Regions from separate parts of the Pseudomonas helmanticensis genome, predicted to be linked through region 1. Evidence: riboswitches for the same ligand, from Rfam matches in the RefSeq annotation. Region 1 holds a riboswitch; each other region holds the start of a gene.
What was found. Region 1 has a riboswitch for cobalamin ahead of cobW (cobalamin biosynthesis protein CobW). Riboswitches for the same ligand answer to the same signal wherever they lie in the genome.
Positions count from the first base shown of each region.

Region 1 (4,581 bases):
ATTGGATGGGGGGCATATCCGTTGCTGCGGTAACGGCGGCTTAGGGTTTCGCCCTTACGGCGAGTCACCTTTTCCAAACGCCGAAAAGGTAACCGAAAAGGCTTTGCCCTGACGTTCGGCCCTCGCTAAGGCTCGGGTTCCTTCGCTCCGGGATTGATCCGGGGTTCATCGCCTACGGTTTGCTTCGCTGCACCTCCTCTCGCTGTGTTTGGCTGCGCCAAACGGTCGCTGCGCTCCCACCCCGGATCAATCCCTCCGCTCAGCCTGCCGACGGGCTCCGAGATCAAGATCAAGAGCAGGCGAGCTGACACTCGGCCTATCGAGTGGTGAGGAGCGCGGGTGTTCGGCTTTTGATTTGCGTTGTTGCTGCCCCTCACCCCAGCCCTCTCCCGAGGGAGAGGGAGCCGATTTGTGGGCTTTTCAGAATCTGAGCTCAACGCGGTATCGCACGTCGGCGTATCTCTCGCAATCACCTCGGTCAGTCCCCTCTCCCTCCGGGAGAGGGCTAGGGTGAGGGGCTCTTGATCTGGCTTTTGATCTGGCTTTTTTGCCCCTTCGGCAGGCCGAGCGGAGGTGTTCATCCGGGGGGATAGGCGCGCAGCGCCGTTCGACGAAGTCGAACACATCGAGAGGAGGTGCAGCGAAGCAAACCGTAGGCGATGCCCCCGGATGGACACCGTAGCGAGGGAACACTGAGCCTCAGCGAAGTGCCGTACGCCGGGGCAAAGCCTTTTGGGTTACCTTTTCGGCGTTTGGAAAAGGTGACTCGCTGTAAGAGCGAAACCGCCAGCGGCCGCACCCGCAGCAACGGATATGCTCCCAATCCAAAAAAACCCAAACATTGACCCATAAGCAAGCCATGCGTAGCCTTGCGCTTTCGAGGTTCTTCGGCCGTTGCCGAAGCTAAGAAGGGAACGCGGTCAATGCCGCGGCTGCCCCCGCAACTGTGAACGGCGATGTTCGCTGCCACGCCACTGCCAGCTCAATTGATGAGCCCGCGGGAAGGCGCAGCAAACGCCAGGCCCTGCGCCTGAACGCCGTCAGCCAGGAGACCTGCCTCGTCACAGATTCTCAATTCAACCGGGCGGGGTGATCCGGTGGCGAACTCTCCGGGCACGCATGCGCGTTGCCGGTTCTCGTCCCGTATGCCCGCCGCTTGCCAAAGGGCATACCGATGAAAACACTGGCCAAACTCCCCGTCACTATCGTTACCGGCTTCCTCGGCTCGGGCAAAACCACGCTGCTGCGGCACATGCTCGACAACGCTCAGGGGCGTCGCATCGCGGTGATCGTCAACGAGTTTGGCGAGTTGGGCATCGACGGTGAAATCCTCAAGCAATGCACCATCGGCTGCAGCGAAGAAGAAGCGGTTGGCCGCGTTTATGAACTGGCCAACGGCTGCCTGTGCTGCACCGTTCAGGAAGAATTCTTCCCGGTGATGCGCGAATTGGTCGCGCGTCGCGGCGACCTCGACCACATCCTTATCGAAACCTCGGGCCTGGCCCTGCCAAAACCTTTGGTACAAGCCTTCCAGTGGCCGGAAATTCGCAGCGCCTGCACCGTTGATGCAGTGATTACCGTGGTCGACAGCCCGGCCGTGGCCGCTGGTACCTTCGCCGCGTTCCCGGATCAGGTCGATGCCCAGCGCAAACTTGACCCGAACCTCGATCACGAGTCGCCGCTGCACGAACTGTTCGCCGACCAACTGGCCAGCGCCGACCTGGTGATCCTCAACAAGGCCGACCAGACCAGCCCGGAAGACCTCGCTCGCGTGCGCGCAGAAGTCGCCGAAGAGCTGCCGCCAGCGGTGAAAATCATCGAAGCCAGCAACGGTCGTGTGCCACTCGACGTACTGATCGGTCTCGGCGCCAGTTCCGAAGAACACATCGACAGCCGCCACAGCCATCACGATCACCACCATGGTGAAGGCGATGACGACCACGATGACCACGATCACGACGCCTTCGATTCGATCTCCATCGAACTGCCGCAAGCCGACGAAAGCCTGCTGCTCGACGCGCTGACGCAACTGGTGGTCAAGCACGGCATCCTGCGCGTGAAGGGCTTCGCAGCCATTCCGAACAAGCCAATGCGCCTGCTGATCCAGGGCGTCGGCACACGTTTCGACAAGCATTTTGATCGTCAGTGGGGCGCCGATGAAGCGCGCGTCACGCGTCTGGTGTTGATCGGTCAGCAACTCGACGCGGTGCAACTCGAAGCGCAACTGCGCGCCGCGCTCAGCGTTTAAGCCATGCACCTGCTCAGGACCCAGCCCGGCGGATTCGTCTCGGATGACAACATTGCCGACCTTGGACAAACCCCCGCCGAGCTGGTGATCCTGTGCAGTGGCGATTCCAGCCTGGCGCTGCTCGCCGAAGCCGCGCAGCAATTGCCCGAGGATTACCCGAGCCTGCGTCTGGCCAATCCGATGCAGGTGCAGAATCACGCGTCGGTCGACTTGTACGTCGACGAAGTGCTACGCCACGCCAAGGTGATTTTGATTTCGCTGCACGGCGGCATTGCTTATTGGCGTTACGGCGTCGAGCGTCTGGTCGAGTTGGCCGAGCGCGGCGTGCAGGTGATTCTGGTGCCGGGCGATGACCGTCCCGATCCGGAGCTCAGCGACTTGAGCACCGTCAACGCTGAGGATCGCGACCGGCTCTGGCAGTTTTTGCGTCAGGGCGGCATGACCAACGCGCTGGATTTTTTCCGCTGTCTGGCCAGCCGTTGGCTCGCGCGTGATTACCCGTGGGACGAGCCGCAAACCCTGCCACGCACCGCGATTTATCACCCGAACAAAACCTCCGCTGCACTGAGTGACTGGCAAGCCGAATGGCTGCCCGAAAATCCGCTCGCGGCGGTGCTGTTTTACCGCTCGCACCTGCAAGCGGCGAACACCGCATTCATCGATGTTTTCTGCCAGCGCTTGCAGGCGGCGGGGCTTAACCCGTTGCCAATCGCCGTGGCCAGCCTGAAAGAACCCGGCTGCCTGGCGGTGGTCGAGGACTGGCTGGACGAAGTCGAGGCCGGGGTCATTCTCAACACCACCGGTTTCGCCCAATCCAGCCCGGAAGCACCCCATCTGCGGCCGTTTCGCCGCAATATCCCGGTGATTCAGGCGATTTGCGCGCAGGACAACGAACCCGGCTGGCGCGCCAGCGAACAGGGCCTCGGTCCACGCGATCTGGCGATGCACATTGCCTTGCCGGAACTTGACGGGCGCATCATCAGCCGGCCGATCAGCTTCAAGGATCTGGCCTGGCGCAGCGAGCGCAGTCAGTCCGATGTGGTCTGCTATCGCGCGCAACCCGAGCGTATGGATTTCGTCGCCGAACTCGCGCGGCGCTGGATCGAACTGGCACGTGTGCCCAACGCTGAAAAGCGTATCGCGCTGATCCTCGCCAACTACCCGACCCGCGACGGACGTATCGGCAACGGCGTCGGCCTCGATACGCCGGCGGCGGCGTTGAATATCCTGCGGGCCTTGCAGCAACAGGGTTATCCGTTACCGGCCGAACTGCCGGACAGCGGCACCGCGTTGATCGAGCAATTACTCGGTGGCGTCAGCAATGACCTCGACACGATTGACCTGCGCCCGTGCCAGCAAAGCCTGGCAATGGACGATTACCTGACGATGTTCAATGCACTGCCGCCAGCCAATCGTGACGCCGTGTTCGAGCGTTGGGGCGCGCCGCAAAACGACCCGATGTATCGCGACGGGCGAATGATGATCGCCGGGCTGCGATTCGGTCTGACTTTCGTCGGGATTCAGCCTGCGCGCGGTTATCAGGTGGATCCGAGCGCGGTCTATCACGACCCGGATCTGGTGCCGCCGCACGCTTATCTGGCGTTTTATTTCTGGTTGCGCAACACCTACGGCGCCCACGGCGTGATCCATGTCGGCAAGCACGGCAACCTCGAGTGGCTGCCGGGTAAAGGCGTCGGACTGTCGGAGAATTGCTGGCCGGACGCGCTGCTCGGGCCGCTGCCGAACATCTATCCGTTTATCGTCAACGACCCGGGCGAGGGCGCTCAAGCCAAGCGACGTACGCAAGCGGTGATCATCGATCACTTGATGCCGCCGCTGACCCGCGCCGAGACCTACGGCCCGCTGCGTAATCTGGAATTGCTCGCCGACGAATATTACGAAGCGCAACTGCTCGATCCGCGTCGTGCCCGCGAGTTACAGCGCGATATTCTGCAATTGGTGCGAGACACGCAGATCGACCGTGAACTGCAACTCGATGCCGGCCTGGACAGTGACGCCGATGCGGCGATCTGGCTGCCGCGTCTGGATACGTATCTGTGTGATCTGAAGGAATCGCAGATTCGCGATGGTTTGCACATTTTCGGTGAATCGCCAACCGGGCGCTTGCGCATTGATACCTTGCTGGCGCTGCTACGCATTCCGCGTGGTGATGGCAAAGGCGCGCAATCGAGTGTGCTGCGAGCCTTGGCCAAAGCGTTCGCACTCGGCTTCGATCCGCTTGACTGCGTGCTGGCCGAACCCTGGACTGGCCCGCGCCCGGTTGCACTGCAATCGCAAAGCGAGGAAGCCTGGCGCACCGCCGGCGACACCCG
Region 1 is NZ_FXUY01000001.1:959,483-964,063, forward strand. Features, by position in the region: cobalamin riboswitch at 864-1,075, shown strand; gene cobW (cobalamin biosynthesis protein CobW) at 1,175-2,248, shown strand; gene cobN (cobaltochelatase subunit CobN) at 2,252-4,581, shown strand, end outside.

Region 2 (4,581 bases), 1.5 Mb from region 1:
AGAAAAAGCTCAACTCGGCACCCATCGCGCGCAGCAGATCGAGACTCGCGCCATAGGTGAAGGCAAACGCCTCATCACGCGCAACGGCAATGCGCACATTTTTCAGCAAAGGCTCGACGGCGATAACGTCCGGCGCGGCAAATTCCACGGCCGGTGGCAGCGCTACCTCGCAGCTGCTGGCGAGCGCTGCTGCGGCGGCGTCGAGTCGCACATCGAGGTCATTCAACTCGCTGGCCTGCACCAGGCCGAGATGACGGCTCGGCAGTTCGATGCCGGTCTCGCGCGACAATGCGCCGTACCAGCGCAGACCTTCTGTAAGGCTGCCTTCGAGCAATTGCGCGTGACGCAACGTGCCGACCCGGTTGGCCAAAACCCCGGCAAATGGCAGATCCGGTTGGTACTTCGCCAGGCCCAACGCCAGCGCACCAAAGGTCTGCGCCATCGCTGTGCCGTCGATCACACCGAGCACCGGCACACCAAAATGCCGCGCCAGATCGGCACTCGACGGCGTGCCGTCAAACAGGCCCATCACGCCTTCGATCAGAATCAGATCCGCCTCGGCGGCGGCTTCCCACAACAGACGACGACTTTCCTGCTCGCCGACCATCCACATGTCCAGTTGATACACCGGCGCACCGCTGGCACGCTCGAGAATCATCGGGTCGAGGAAGTCCGGGCCGCATTTGAACACGCGCACCTTGCGCCCCTGATTGCGATGCAAACGGGCGAGCGCGGCGGTAACGGTGGTCTTGCCCTGACCGGAAGCCGGCGCGGCGATGAGCACCGCCGGGCAGTGACGTGGTTGATTCAAAGTTCGACGCCTTTCTGCGCTTTGATGCCGGCCTGGAAGGCGTGTTTGAGCATGCCCATTTCGGTGACGGTGTCGCCCATCTCGATCATTTCCGGCTTGGCCGCACGACCGGTGACGATCACGTGCTGCATCGGCGGCCGCGCCTGCAAATCGCTGAGTACTTGATCGAGATCGAGGTAGCCGTGCTTGAGGGCGATGTTCAATTCATCGAGCACCACCAGACCGATCGACGGATCACGCAACAGCTCGCGGGAGACTGCCCAAGCGGCTTCGGCAGCAGCGATGTCGCGCTGACGGTCCTGGGTTTCCCAGGTGAAGCCCTCGCCCATCACGTGGAAGCGCACTTGTTCGGGGAAGCGGCGGAAAAACAATTCTTCGCCAGTGCTGTTGCGGCCCTTGATGAACTGCACCACGCCGCACTGCATGCCGTGGCCCATGGCGCGCGCAAGCATGCCGAACGCCGAACTGCTTTTGCCTTTGCCATTGCCGGTCAGCACCAGCACCAGGCCGCACTCGTCGGGCGAGTTGGCGATGCGTTCGTCGATCACGGCTTTTTTGCGCTGCATACGCGCCAGATGGCGTTCGTCGCGCTCGGGGGAATCAGTCATGGGGGAGCTCTCCGTTGGGGCTGGATAACGGCGGGCAGGCACAAGAATAGACGGCAAAAAGCCTGGCATCGCCCACCGTGATGCCGCTGGATGGATCAGGCCGGTCTCCGGGCTCATGAGCGGCGTTGGCCTGACTGCGCGCCTTCCCGCTGTTGAGCAGTGGCATTCGACGCAGTGTTCACTCATTTACCGTTGCGGGGGCAGCGCCGGGATCGTGGCCAGTCTTCGCTTGAAGACAACCCTCACCGGCTTCCCTGTTTCACTCTGTCGACGTCGGTCACAGAGCACCTGAAACAAGCCGCGAAGGTTAGAGGGTTGGGGGTGGAGCGTCAATTAAAGAGGGGGCCGGCGGGCGAATAACTGCCGCCGATCAATTAACTGGCGCCAATCTTGTGCCACACTGATACAAATGATATCAAAGAGCCATGCTTTTCTCGAAAAAGCCCATCACAACAATAAGGATGATTACGATGCAAGGCATGATCATCAGCAACCCGCGCCTGGAATTCCTGCGCCCGATGCTTGAACGCTGGTTTGACTGTATCGACCGCTACAACGCCGTGCGCGGCGACAGCGACACGCCTTACTGGCACGACGAGAAAGCCAATCTCGGATTGCTCTCGGCAGCGGCATGGATGGCCGAGTTGGTCACCCTCACCGACACCGCCACGCGCAAACAGAACGAAGAAGGCGAGCGCAATGCCCGCGCCGATCTGTTTATCGCCGGCGCCGAAGATCGTGCCTACATTCAGGCCACCCAGCGCTGGCCTCGAGTGAACAATCTCAACCTGACCCAAGCCTTGCTGGACATCACCAGCGACGCCAAACGCATCAGCTTCGCCAGTGACCTGAAACTCGGCTGCCTGTTCGTCGCCCCGCAAAAAGCCCAGCACAGCGCCAGCCCCGAAGAGCTGCAGGACATGGTCGACGATCTGCAAAAGGAACATACCTGCGCCGTCGCCTGGTATTTCCCCTACGCCTACCGCAAGTTGCGCAGCGAGGCCGGCAATTATCACCCGGGCATCGCCGTGCTGTTCAAGGAAGCCCGCGGCTGAGCAGTTGAACCATCGGGCTTGCGTCCTCCTCTATGATTAGGAATGCATTCATAGGGAAGATCAGCAATGCGCAAGCCCCAGCTCGTTTTCGTCATCGCCCTCGCCGGAGGGCTCGCCGCCTGCGGTGAATCCTCCAGCCTGCAAGTCTCCGACGGCACCGGCCCGTCACCGAAACTGCCCGAACCGAACAAGACTCTGATCCCGACGGTGAACATCGCCCCGGCAATCGGCTGGCCCCAGGGCGGCAAACCGACAGCGGCGGCCGGCACCCAAGTCGCGGCCTTTGCCGAAGGTCTTGATCACCCGCGCTGGCTCTATGTGCTGCCCAACGGCGACGTGCTGGTTGCGGAAACCAATGCCCCGCCGAAACCTGACGACAGCAGCGGTATTCGTGGCTGGGTCATGAAGAAGGTCATGGGCAAGGCCGGCGCCGGCGTGCCAAGCCCGAACCGCATCACCCTGCTGCGCGATGCCGACCACGATGGCGTGGCCGAGACGCGCACAGTGTTTTTGCAAAACCTCAATTCACCATTCGGCATGACCCTGGTCGGCAATGATCTGTATGTCGCCGATACCGATCGCTTGCTGCGCTTTCACTATGAAAACGGCGCGACCGAGATCAAGTCGCAACCGATCAAGGTTACCGACCTGCCCGGCGGCACGATCAACCATCACTGGACCAAAAACGTTATCGCCAGCAAGGACGGCAGCAAGCTGTACGTGACGGTTGGTTCGAACAGCAACGTCGGCGAGAACGGCCTGGATAAAGAAGAAGGTCGCGCGGCGATCTGGGAAGTCGATCGGGCGACCGGCAATCACCGGATCTTTGCTTCAGGCATCCGCAACCCCAACGGCCTGGCGTGGGAACCCACCAGCGGCGCGCTGTGGACGGCGGTCAATGAACGTGACGAAATCGGCAGCGACCTGGTGCCGGACTACATCACCTCAGTCAAGGACGGGGCTTTCTATGGCTGGCCGTTCAGCTATTACGGCCAACATGTCGATGTGCGCGTGTCGCCACAGAATCTGGATCTGGTGGCCAAGGCGATCGCCCCGGATTACGCGATTGGCCCGCATACCGCTTCTCTCGGCCTGACATTCGCCGAGGGTAATACCTTGCCGGCACAATTCAAGGAAGGCGCCTTCATCGGCCAGCATGGCTCGTGGAACCGTAAACCGCACAGCGGTTACAAAGTGATTTTCGTGCCGTTTACCGGTGGCAAACCAAATGGCACACCGGTGGACGTGCTGACCGGGTTCCTCGACAAGGACGAAAACGCGCTGGGCCGGCCGGTGGGCGTGGTGATCGATCAGCAAGGTGGTTTGCTGGTGGCGGACGATGTTGGCAACAAGGTTTGGCGAGTGTCTGCCGCGAAATAACTTTCGCTGCGTACATACAATTGTAGGAGTGAGCCTGCTCGCGATAGCGTCGTATCAGTCATCATTGACTGAACGACCGCTATCGCGAGCAGGCTCGCTCCTACATGGGATTGTGGGCGACTTGGGTTACGGGTTATGCGCCAGATGCTCAGGCTGGAGCACCCGCTTGGCACTCAGATAAGCCTTCTGCCAATACGCCTTCGACAGGCTATCAAGCTTGACCGTGCCGCCCGTCGCCGGCGCATGCACGAAGCGCCCTTCGCCAACATAAATCCCTGCATGACTGACCTGCGAGCCGCCATTGGTGGCGAAGAAGATCAGGTCGCCGGTCTGCAAGCCTTCCTTGCCGACATTCGGTGCCTGCATCACGATCAGCTCACGCGTCGAACGCGGCAGGGAGATACCGGCTGCGTCGCGGTAAACAAAACCGATCAGGCCACTGCAATCAAATCCCGAATCCGGCGTGTTACCGCCCCAGCGATAAGGCGTGCCGACCAGGCCCAGCGCGCGAAACAGTACGTCTTCAGCGGCGGGTGAAAAGGATTGTGAGGGGCCGAATACCATAGGCGCTCGGGCAACCGGCGCAGGCGGTGGTGTGCGACTGGCGCAAGCGCTGAGCAGCGCTGCACAGAGCATCAATGTGAGGCGGGCCGACATCGTCATAAGCAGAACATCCTGATCTGGCTGCGGCTTTCTCTGCCGGATGGACAGAAAACAAAACCGCCTG
Region 2 is NZ_FXUY01000001.1:2,448,034-2,452,614, forward strand. Features, by position in the region: gene QOL84_RS10785 (cobyrinic acid a,c-diamide synthase CobB) at 1-811, opposite strand, end outside; gene cobO (cob(I)yrinic acid a,c-diamide adenosyltransferase) at 808-1,419, opposite strand; cobalamin riboswitch at 1,501-1,726, opposite strand; gene QOL84_RS10795 (hypothetical protein) at 1,890-2,474, shown strand; gene QOL84_RS10800 (PQQ-dependent sugar dehydrogenase) at 2,541-3,854, shown strand; gene QOL84_RS10805 (C40 family peptidase) at 3,981-4,517, opposite strand.
Region 2: it holds a riboswitch for cobalamin, as region 1 does, so the genes downstream of both, cobO (cob(I)yrinic acid a,c-diamide adenosyltransferase) here and cobW (cobalamin biosynthesis protein CobW) in region 1, are expected to answer to the same signal.

Region 3 (4,581 bases), 120 kb from region 1:
CGGAGGTGAACGGCCGGCCGAGGTTGTCGACGTTGCTTGCGCGGCTGGTGACGTAATCGCGGTCGAACAGGTTCTCGACCAGCAGGCTCACGCGGTGCTGATGCGCGCCGTCGAGGTAGCGATAGGCGTCGGCATCGACCACCGTGTAGTTGCCGTACTCGACCTGTTTCGAGCTGATCACATCGCGGATGTAGCGGATCGCACCGCCGGCACCCCACAGGCGGTTTTCCGATTCGTAGCCGACACGCGAGCGGGCGAAGAAACTCGGAATGTCGTTGAGGGTCACGCCCGTGCGTGATTCGGTGAGGTTGCGGGTCATGTCCGCTTGCAGGCTCCATTGCTCGTTGAGCGTCAGTCTGGCGTCAGCCTCGAAACCGCGCATCTGGATCTGGCCCTGGCCGTTGACCCACTGGATGTCGTCGAGGGTGATCAGATCGTCGATCTTGCGCTTGAACAGCGTCACGCTGGCGTTGAATTCGCGATCGAGCAGCAAGCCTTTGTAGTCGACGCCGAGTTCGGCGTTGCGGCTTTTCTCCGGTTTGAGGTCGCGATTACCGAGCTCGTCGCCCGGCTCGTTGACGAACAATTGTTCGGCGTTCGGCAGCTTGTACGCGGTGCCGTACTGGCCGCGCAGGGCCCAGTGCTCGTTGAGGTCATACAGCGAAGTGAGCATGCCGACCGTGGCGCTGTCGCCACCGGCCATGGCTTCGTGGCGAACGCCGATGCTCGGGTGCCAGTCGGGCAGGGCGTCGATCTGCGGACGCAGTTGGGTATACACGGCGTGGGCTTCGGCCTTGTCGTTGTCGATGATCAACACATCGTCCTGGCCCTTGAACCATTGGTTGTCGGTGCCGAACACCAGCACGTGGCCGCCCGCCAGTTCGGCCTTGCCTTCGGCCTGCACACCCCAATCGGTGAAGCCCCAATAGTCGTTGTGGTTGATGACTTTGGTGCCACCGCCCGCGACGTTGTTGATGCGCGTATAGCGCGTGTCCCAGTCGTTGATATGAGCTTTGACGAAGTAGCTCAGGCGCTCGTTGACGCTCTGTTCGAAGGTCGCCGTGGCGATTTGCTGGACGCGGTCGTTGGTGGTTTTGTGGTTGTCGACCGGGCGGGCGAAATCGAGGTTGGCGTCGGCGTATTGGTAGAACAGTTCCAGCCGCGAATTATCGCCGAACGACTGAATCGCCTTGCCACCCAACGTGGTCACTTCGTAGGCACGGTTCTTCGCAGAATCGTTTTTCATGTCGCGATTGCGAAACGGCTGATAACCGTCGGACACGTTGTGGCTGACATAGGCGAGCAAGCCGAGATCGCCGAAACCATTGCTGAAGATGTTTTCGACCCGCGCATCCTCGGTGGTGCCACCGAAGGTATCCACGCCCATGTTCACTTCGCCGGCGGCTTGGCGAGACTGCGGGCTGCGCGTGACGATGTTGATCACCCCCGACACCGCTTGCGTGCCGAACAGCAGGCTTTGCCCGCCCTTGAGCACTTCGATGCGTTCGATCGCGTTGGCCGGCAGGGTGTCCAGATACAGGCCGCCGTACAGGCGATTGTTCAGGCGCACGCCGTCGAGCAGGATCAGCGTGTCGTCGTTGCGCCCGCCGAGCAGCGAGTAGGTGCCGTAGTCGAACGGACCGTTTTTCGGCGCCACGTACAGACCGGGAATGAACATCTGCATGACACGGCTGACATCGGCGCTGGGGCCGGCGCGCTCGATCTGCTCGCGGGTGACGATGTCGACCTTGCTGCCGAATCTGGCCATGTCGGCGACAGTGGTGGACTCCACCGAGGGCGCGGAAACGATTTGCTGATTGAGTTCCAGAGGGGCGTTGTCGGCCAGCAGCAGAGGGCTGAACAGGCAGCCGAAAAACACAGTTGGAGCATAGGTGTTGAAAGGTCGAATCATTGTCTTCTCGAAAAGAAACTTCGCAGAAGAGCATGCAGGAGAAGGCATCGCGCACACGCCGACACCGGCCCATGCCCGCCCACCGCAGGATTTTGCCAAACAGATATTTCGGGCCGGTCTCCGGGCTCGCGCGTATCGAGGCTTTCACCTTCCCATGGCCGTCTGGCCACAGTGGTGTATCGAAAGCATCACGCGCATACCGTTGCGGGGGCAGCACCGGACTTGTTCGAAAAGAACGTACCGGTTTCCCGTTTCACCCCATGCACGGCGGCATGGGACACCTGAAACTGGGCGGCATCTGAACATTCGAAAGACCGTTCGTCAACTTGCCCGAGAGAACCTCGATAAATCTTGAAAGAACAATCTGCGGCGTTTTTTGTAAGAGCAACTAAGGTCTACAGCGGAGAGCAGTGGTGGTTTTTCGCCAATCAGGGCAGGGGTGTGGGAGGGGATCCGGGATGATTCAAATTTCTGCAAAACAATATGAAGCCCTTACCTTGGCTTCTGATCTGCGTCTGTCGGAGGACATGGAGCAGCATGTTTATGCGCATCTCCCTTCTTATGCAGAGGAACATGGACGAGCCGGCGTGAAGCAAATCGTGCAGGCTGCGATAGCACGTTCCAGGCAGTGGCAGCTGTCGAGGCGTGCCACTTTTCAGATGCTGAATCTATTGTGCCTTTACGGCAATGAGTTCGAGAGCGATGCTCAGTGCCAGTGGCTGGTGGATGTATTGAATGATGAAGCGTTCGGAGATATGTCAGCCAGGATGAACATGGCGCAAAGCGAGGCGCTTGGAAAGCTGGCTATTGATCAGGAAGAATCTTGAAAGGAGTCGGGAATCGTGGGTCGAAAAAGGAAAACAGTGGGTGAGCCGTATCTGGCGTTCTCCGCTGCCGCCGCGCAGGATTCAAACGGCGTTGCGGTTGTGCCGGTTGAGATATGTCCTTATAAAAAAGGAGTGCCGCTAAAGCTCGCATTCTGGAACGTGCAGAATTTCACTGGAGATTTAATCCGGCATGGCAAGAACGTCACCAAGACGCCACTGTCAGCGCCGAGAAATCAGGTGCGAATAGAATTTATCGCCAAAGCGATTAAAACCCTGAACCTGGATGCGTTGGCTCTCATGGAGTTGGGGTCAGACGGTGAGACAGTGATGAGGGGGATTACCGAGAAGTTGAATGCGGAAAAAGAGGGAGTGTGGAACAGTACCTTCAGTCTGGAAAGCGGCGCGAGATTTGATTACCCTGAGTTCATAAAAATCAATATTTATACTTATAAGGATTACGAAAGACAGTTGAGTTCGTTGAGACTGACGCTAAAGCACTACGATGTCACTCATTTCGAGGCTGGTGCGATGGCAGGCTTGGAAATGCGTATTCGTGGGCATAGAGAACTCGATGCTGACTTCAATTCGGAGGTGAGAGAAGCGCTGGAAAGTATCGAGGAAATCGCTAACGGCTGTTCGCCTGATGCTGAAGCGAATGCTATCAAGAAGCTTGAAGAGTTTTTAAAAGACGTTAAGAAAGATAAGCCGTTGCATCAGATGTTGTCCGACATGCTGACCGCGGCCCCATCAAATGTGGGAGATATTCAGCAGAGAATAATCGACTGTGACAGCACGTGCAGTGTCGCCCCTGATACGGCGGTTGCCATTGCAATTGCACATCGTGGAGGAACGCTGGAACTTACGCTGAAAGCGATTCACCCTGTGCCAGAAGAAGGATTGTTTGTCGCGCTCCGATATTTCAAGGTGATTGACGGATATTATGAACGCTATGGATGTGTTTTTCGCACTGAGCTGACTGAGTCGTCAATTAGCCATAAACTGGTTTATTCCGATGTGTGGAAAATAGGCGAAAAGACCAACAGTCGCCAGGCATGGGCTTTCAATCTTTCTGTAGGAGGGAAACAGGTCAGTGCTTATTTGATTCACTCCATGTTTGGTATTGCCACAACTAAAATACGGAGTGAGCCAACTGCCATGGATGATGTGACTGAAGACGTCGAAATGGCACCTGAGCAAGCTCTCGAGGAGGATGAGGGGAAAGTCATCAGTGAAACGCTTAATGAATTGCGTGTCCGGACGTTGATTGCGCAGGCGGATGTCGCCAATAAATCTGAATATCCACCTGTTTTTATTATGGGGGATACTAATATCGCGACCAGTCATTTGGAAGATGCTATCGGAAAGATGAAAGCTGTGGGCTATGGCTATATGTCTGGAGGAGTAAAAACCACACTTAAGGCAGAAACTACCATACTGTATAAGTCTGGTGGCGCCCCTTCCGAATATTTTAATCAGCCATACGATGCGGTTTATCAGCGCAAAGATACCGTCGAGGATTTTCTTACCAGTGTTTCTTATCCATTTGATGAGCAGCTATATGGCATTTTTAATGAGGCTCTGGGCAGTAACGAGCATGTCAAGAACTGGTATTTAGAACTTCTGGTTCTGAAGTTGTCGTGTGTGACCGACTTGTTCAAACTTAGACGTTACAGTGAGTGGGAAAATGTTTTTTTAACTGCCGCTAGTCGTGCAACGTTTTCTCATGAGTTAAAAGGTGATGAATATATTGAAGCGTCCCGGAATTTAAGTGCACAACTGAAGACGGAAAAAATAGAAGACGCCCGATTGAATGGTGCACTTGTTGTCTATCATGAGGTGGTC
Region 3 is NZ_FXUY01000001.1:844,054-848,634, forward strand. Features, by position in the region: gene QOL84_RS03960 (TonB-dependent receptor plug domain-containing protein) at 1-1,912, opposite strand, end outside; cobalamin riboswitch at 2,007-2,212, opposite strand; gene QOL84_RS03965 (hypothetical protein) at 2,371-2,739, shown strand; gene QOL84_RS03970 (hypothetical protein) at 2,776-4,581, shown strand, end outside.
Region 3: it holds a riboswitch for cobalamin, as region 1 does, so the genes downstream of both, QOL84_RS03960 (TonB-dependent receptor plug domain-containing protein) here and cobW (cobalamin biosynthesis protein CobW) in region 1, are expected to answer to the same signal.

Region 4 (4,581 bases), 720 kb from region 1:
GTCAGTAATGAGTTGACTGACACACCGCTATCGCGAGCAGGCTCACTCCTACAAGGGTTGTGTGTGAAGTTCAGAATCGGGGATTTCCTTGGCATCGCCGGGAGGCTGTTGCTACTGTGTCCAGCGGCAGTCCAAGTGTGGCAGACGACACACATGCACGCCTTCATGCGTGAAAACGCAGAATCTGTGCCCCATCGAACGGGTCCGTCAGGTAATGCGCTTTGACCCCGAATGTTTCCTGTAACCGCTGTGGTGTCAGCACCTCCAGCGGCTCGCCCAACGCCACCAACCGCCCGCGCTCCAGTACCGCCAGACGATCGCATTTCAACGCCTGATTTAGATCATGCAGGGCGATCAACGTGGTCACCGGCAACGCCTGCACCACGTTGAGAATGGTCAGTTGATGCTGAATGTCGAGATGATTGGCCGGCTCGTCCAACAGTAGAATTTGCGGTCGCTGCGCCAACGCCCGGGCGATGTGCACTCGCTGCCGTTCACCGCCCGACAGGCTGCGCCAAAGACGATTGCGCAGGTGAGTCGCGTCAACGTCGGTCAGCGCTTGCTGGACGATGGCGTCGTCGGCATGCGACCACGGTTGCAACGCCGAAAGCCACGGCGTGCGGCCCAGTGCAACGGCGTCGAACACGCGAATGCCGTCGTCGGTGTCGGCCTGCTGTTCCACCACCGCAAGTTTTTGCGCGATGCTGCGACGGGGCATTTTGCCGAGGCGCTGACCTTCCAGCAGCACCTCGCCAGCGCTCGGTTCACGCAATCCGGCAAGCAGTTTCAGCAAGGTCGATTTGCCCGAGCCATTTGGCCCGACGATGCCGAGGGTTTCACCGCGCGTGACCTCCAGGCTGACGCCGTTGAGCAGCTCGGCGCCGCGCACCCTGAACGTCAAGCCTGCGCAACTGAGGACGTTGCTCATCGCGCCGATCTCCGACCAACCAGAATCAGGGCAAACACCGGCGCACCGACCAGCGCGGTAATCACCCCGACCGGGATCACCTGGCCCTTGATCAACGTGCGCGACAACACGTCAGCGGCAATCAGAAACACCGCGCCGCCCAGCGCACTGGCAGGCAGCAGACGGGCATGACCGGTGCCGAGCAACAGTCGCGCGGCATGCGGAATCACCAGACCGACGAAACCGATCGAGCCGACAATCGACACCATCACCGCCGTCACCAGCGCCGCGCAACCGATCAGCAGGATCTGCACTCGGCGTACCGGGATGCCGAGCGACGCCGCCGAATCCGCGCCAAAGGTAAACGCATCCAGCGCCCGCCGATGCCACAGGCACACCAGCAAACCCGCGATGGCCACCGGCACCGCCAGCCATACCGAGGGCCAGCGCACGCCGCCAAGATTGCCCAGCAACCAGAACATGATCCCGCGCGCCTGTTCGGAGCTCGCCGAGCGGGTAATCAGAAATGCCGTCAGCGCGTTGAACAATTGCGAGCCGGCGATCCCGGCGAGAATGATCTGCCCGGTGCCGCTGGCCGAACCGCTGACGCGCGCCAACAGAATCACCAGCACGAAGGCGGTCACCGCCCCGGCAAAGGCGCCGACCGACAATGAGATGACTCCGGCACCGACGCCGAGCAACGCGACCATCACCGCCCCGGTCGAAGCGCCGGCAGAAATCCCCAGCAGATACGGATCGGCCAACGGGTTGCGCAGCAGCGATTGCAGAATCACCCCGCACGTCGCCAGACCGGCACCGCAGGCAGCGGCGACCAGTGCGCGGGTCAGGCGGTAGTTCCAGACGATGCCTTCATCAATGGGGTCGAGCACATAACCGGCCCCCCACAACTTATTGGCCAATACTTGCAGGACCACGCCCGGTTCAATCGAAGTTTCACCGATGGCCACGCCAGCCACCACGGCCATCAACAATGTCGCCAGGGCCAGCAACGTGCGGATCAGGCTTGCACTCATTTCGACAGGTCGTAGCCGTTGATGGCCGTGGCCAGTTGTTCCAGGCCATCGAACATGCGCTGGCTGGCCTGCATGGCCATGGCGTCAAGAATGATGATGCGGTTGTTTTTCACCGCGTCCATGTTGCGCGTCACCGGATCGCTGCGCAGGAAGGCGAGTTTCTTTTCATAGTCGTCAGCGGGGAAGCGACGGCGATCCATGCGGGCGATGACGAGGAACGTCGGGTTGGCTTTGGCGATGGTTTCCCAGCCGACCGTCGGCCACTCTTCATCGGATTCCACCACGTTGCGCACGCCGAGGGTGCTCAGCATGAAATCGGGAATGCCTTTGTGCCCGGCCACGAAGGGCTCGATGTCCATTTGTGCGCTGGAGAACCACACCAGCGCGCTGGCGTCTTTCAGTTGTTTGCCCTGTGCGGTGGCAATCGACTTGGCAAGGCTGGCCTTGAGTTGCTCGTTGAGTTGGTGTCCGCGATCCTGCACATCGAAGATCTGCGCCAGTTGGCTCACGCTCTTGTAAATGCTGTCGATGCGAAATGGCGCCAGTCGCGTGCCGTCGGCGCCGACCAGATTGTCCTTGGCTTCGCAATCGGAGGGCAGCAGGTAGGTCGGAATCTTCAGCTCATGAAACTGCTCACGGGTACCGACCGCACCTTGCGGGCCGACCATCCATTCCAGCTCCACGGCGACCAGTTCCGGGCGTTTGCCGATCACCGATTCGAAGCTCGGTTCGTTGTCGGCCAGGCGCTCGATCTTGTCGTCCTGCGTCTTGTACTTGGCCAGCACATTGTTGAACCACAGCGAGGTGCCGACGACTTTGTCGCTCAGGCCCATGGCGTAGAGCAGTTCCGTGCCGGCCTGGCCGATGGTCACCGTACGAGCGGGAGCATGCTCAAAGGTCAGGCTGCTGCCGCAGTTTTCGATGGTCAGCGGGTATTGAGTCGGTGCCGCATGGGCCAGCGTGCCAAGGCACAGGCCGGTGATGAGGGTGGCAACGCGGGGCAGCAGCATGAGGCAGTCTCCAGGAAAACCGTACGGGGAGCGGCAGAGTACGGTTCGGAAACACACCATCGAGCGCGGTCAGGGCAACAGCGCAAGGCCGCTCATCCCGGAAGACGCGCACGGCACGGTGTCCTTCCCGGACACCCCGCCGGTTAGTCAGTCACTGTGCCGGCAGGTCTCCTGACTGATGCGTCATCGCCAATGCTCCGGCCTTCCCGGGGTTCACCCAGTGGCAGTCGTGGAGCAGGCTCAGCACCTACAGTTGCGGGGGCAGTTCCGATCGATGCTGTGCAAGCACCTCGGATTCCCTATTAATCCCGTTTGGAAACCGGCGGCGGCATGGTAGTCGATCAGGCCGCTGAAGGGGAGACGAATCTGCCGGGTGAGGATTAATGCTGGCTCATCAAACCGTGCAACACGCCGAGGCGCAGGCCCGGTTCCGACGGCAGCATTTGTGCGATGCCGAACACTTTGAAGGCGGCCAGCATCAGCACCAGACCACCGGGCAGAATGCTCTGACGATGAGGTTGCAGCCCGGCCAGTTTCAATTGCTGGACGTTGTTCACCTTCAGCAGAAGCAACGACAGGCGTAGGAGCCCGCCGTAGGTGATGCCGTCCTGACCGTAGTCGTTGAGACGATTGGCCTTGAGCACTTTAGCCAGCATGCGCGCAGTGCCGGAAGAGCCGATGGTTTGCTGCCAGCCCTGAGCACGGTAGCGCCGGGCAACTTTTTCAAACTGCAGGATGGCGAAACGTTCGGCTTCCTGTAACGCAGCGGCGGACAGGTCGCCGCCGCGAAAGAAGCGTGTGCTCAAGGTGCCGCTGCCGATGGCGATACTTTCGGTGAGCAACGGTTGCGCGCCCTGGCCGAGGATCAGCTCGGTGGAACCGCCGCCGATGTCGACCACCAGGCGCATGTCGACGGCGCTCGGCAAGGCGTGGGTGACGCCGGCGTAAACCAGCCGCGCCTCTTCATGGCCGCAGATAACGTCGATCGGAAAACCCAGATGCCGTTCGGCGCTGGCGAGAAACAGCTGCGCATTGTCGGCCTCGCGCACGGCGCTGGTCGCCACCGCGCGCACGCGACCGGCTTCGAAGCCACGCAGTTTCTTGCCGAACCGCGCCAATGCCTGCCAGCCGCGATCCAGCGCCAGCGCGTCGAGCGCGCCACCGTCAAAACCCTCGGCAAGCCGCACCGGTTCACGCAGGGTTTTCACTTCCTGTATCAGCAGGCCTTTGCGGCTGCGCACTGACTGCCCGATCATCAGGCGAAAGGCATTCGAACCCAGGTCGATGGCGGCAAACAGCGAGGCGTCGTCTTTCATGGGAATCCCTGCAAAACATCCGTCGCGAGGCTCAAGACGGTTTGCGAGGATTGTGCGGTGATCTTGATGACATCCTGATGACGGGGCAGGGGTGATTCAATGAATTTGCGGCTGTCATGACACTGTCATTATCCGGCGTCTATGCTGACCTCAATACATCGCGTGTTCTTAAAGTTTCTGCTGCCATTCGTGGCAGCTTTTTTTTGCCTGCGATTCAAGCGTGGCCACAGATCGTTCCCATGCTCTGCGTGGGAATGCCTCTAGGGACGCTCCGCGTCCAGTGACGCGGAGCGTCACGGGCTGCATTCCCACGC
Region 4 is NZ_FXUY01000001.1:1,679,799-1,684,379, reverse strand. Features, by position in the region: gene QOL84_RS07550 (ABC transporter ATP-binding protein) at 164-928, opposite strand; gene QOL84_RS07545 (FecCD family ABC transporter permease) at 925-1,941, opposite strand; gene QOL84_RS07540 (ABC transporter substrate-binding protein) at 1,938-2,951, opposite strand; cobalamin riboswitch at 3,096-3,290, opposite strand; gene QOL84_RS07535 (Ppx/GppA family phosphatase) at 3,332-4,267, opposite strand.
Region 4: it holds a riboswitch for cobalamin, as region 1 does, so the genes downstream of both, QOL84_RS07540 (ABC transporter substrate-binding protein) here and cobW (cobalamin biosynthesis protein CobW) in region 1, are expected to answer to the same signal.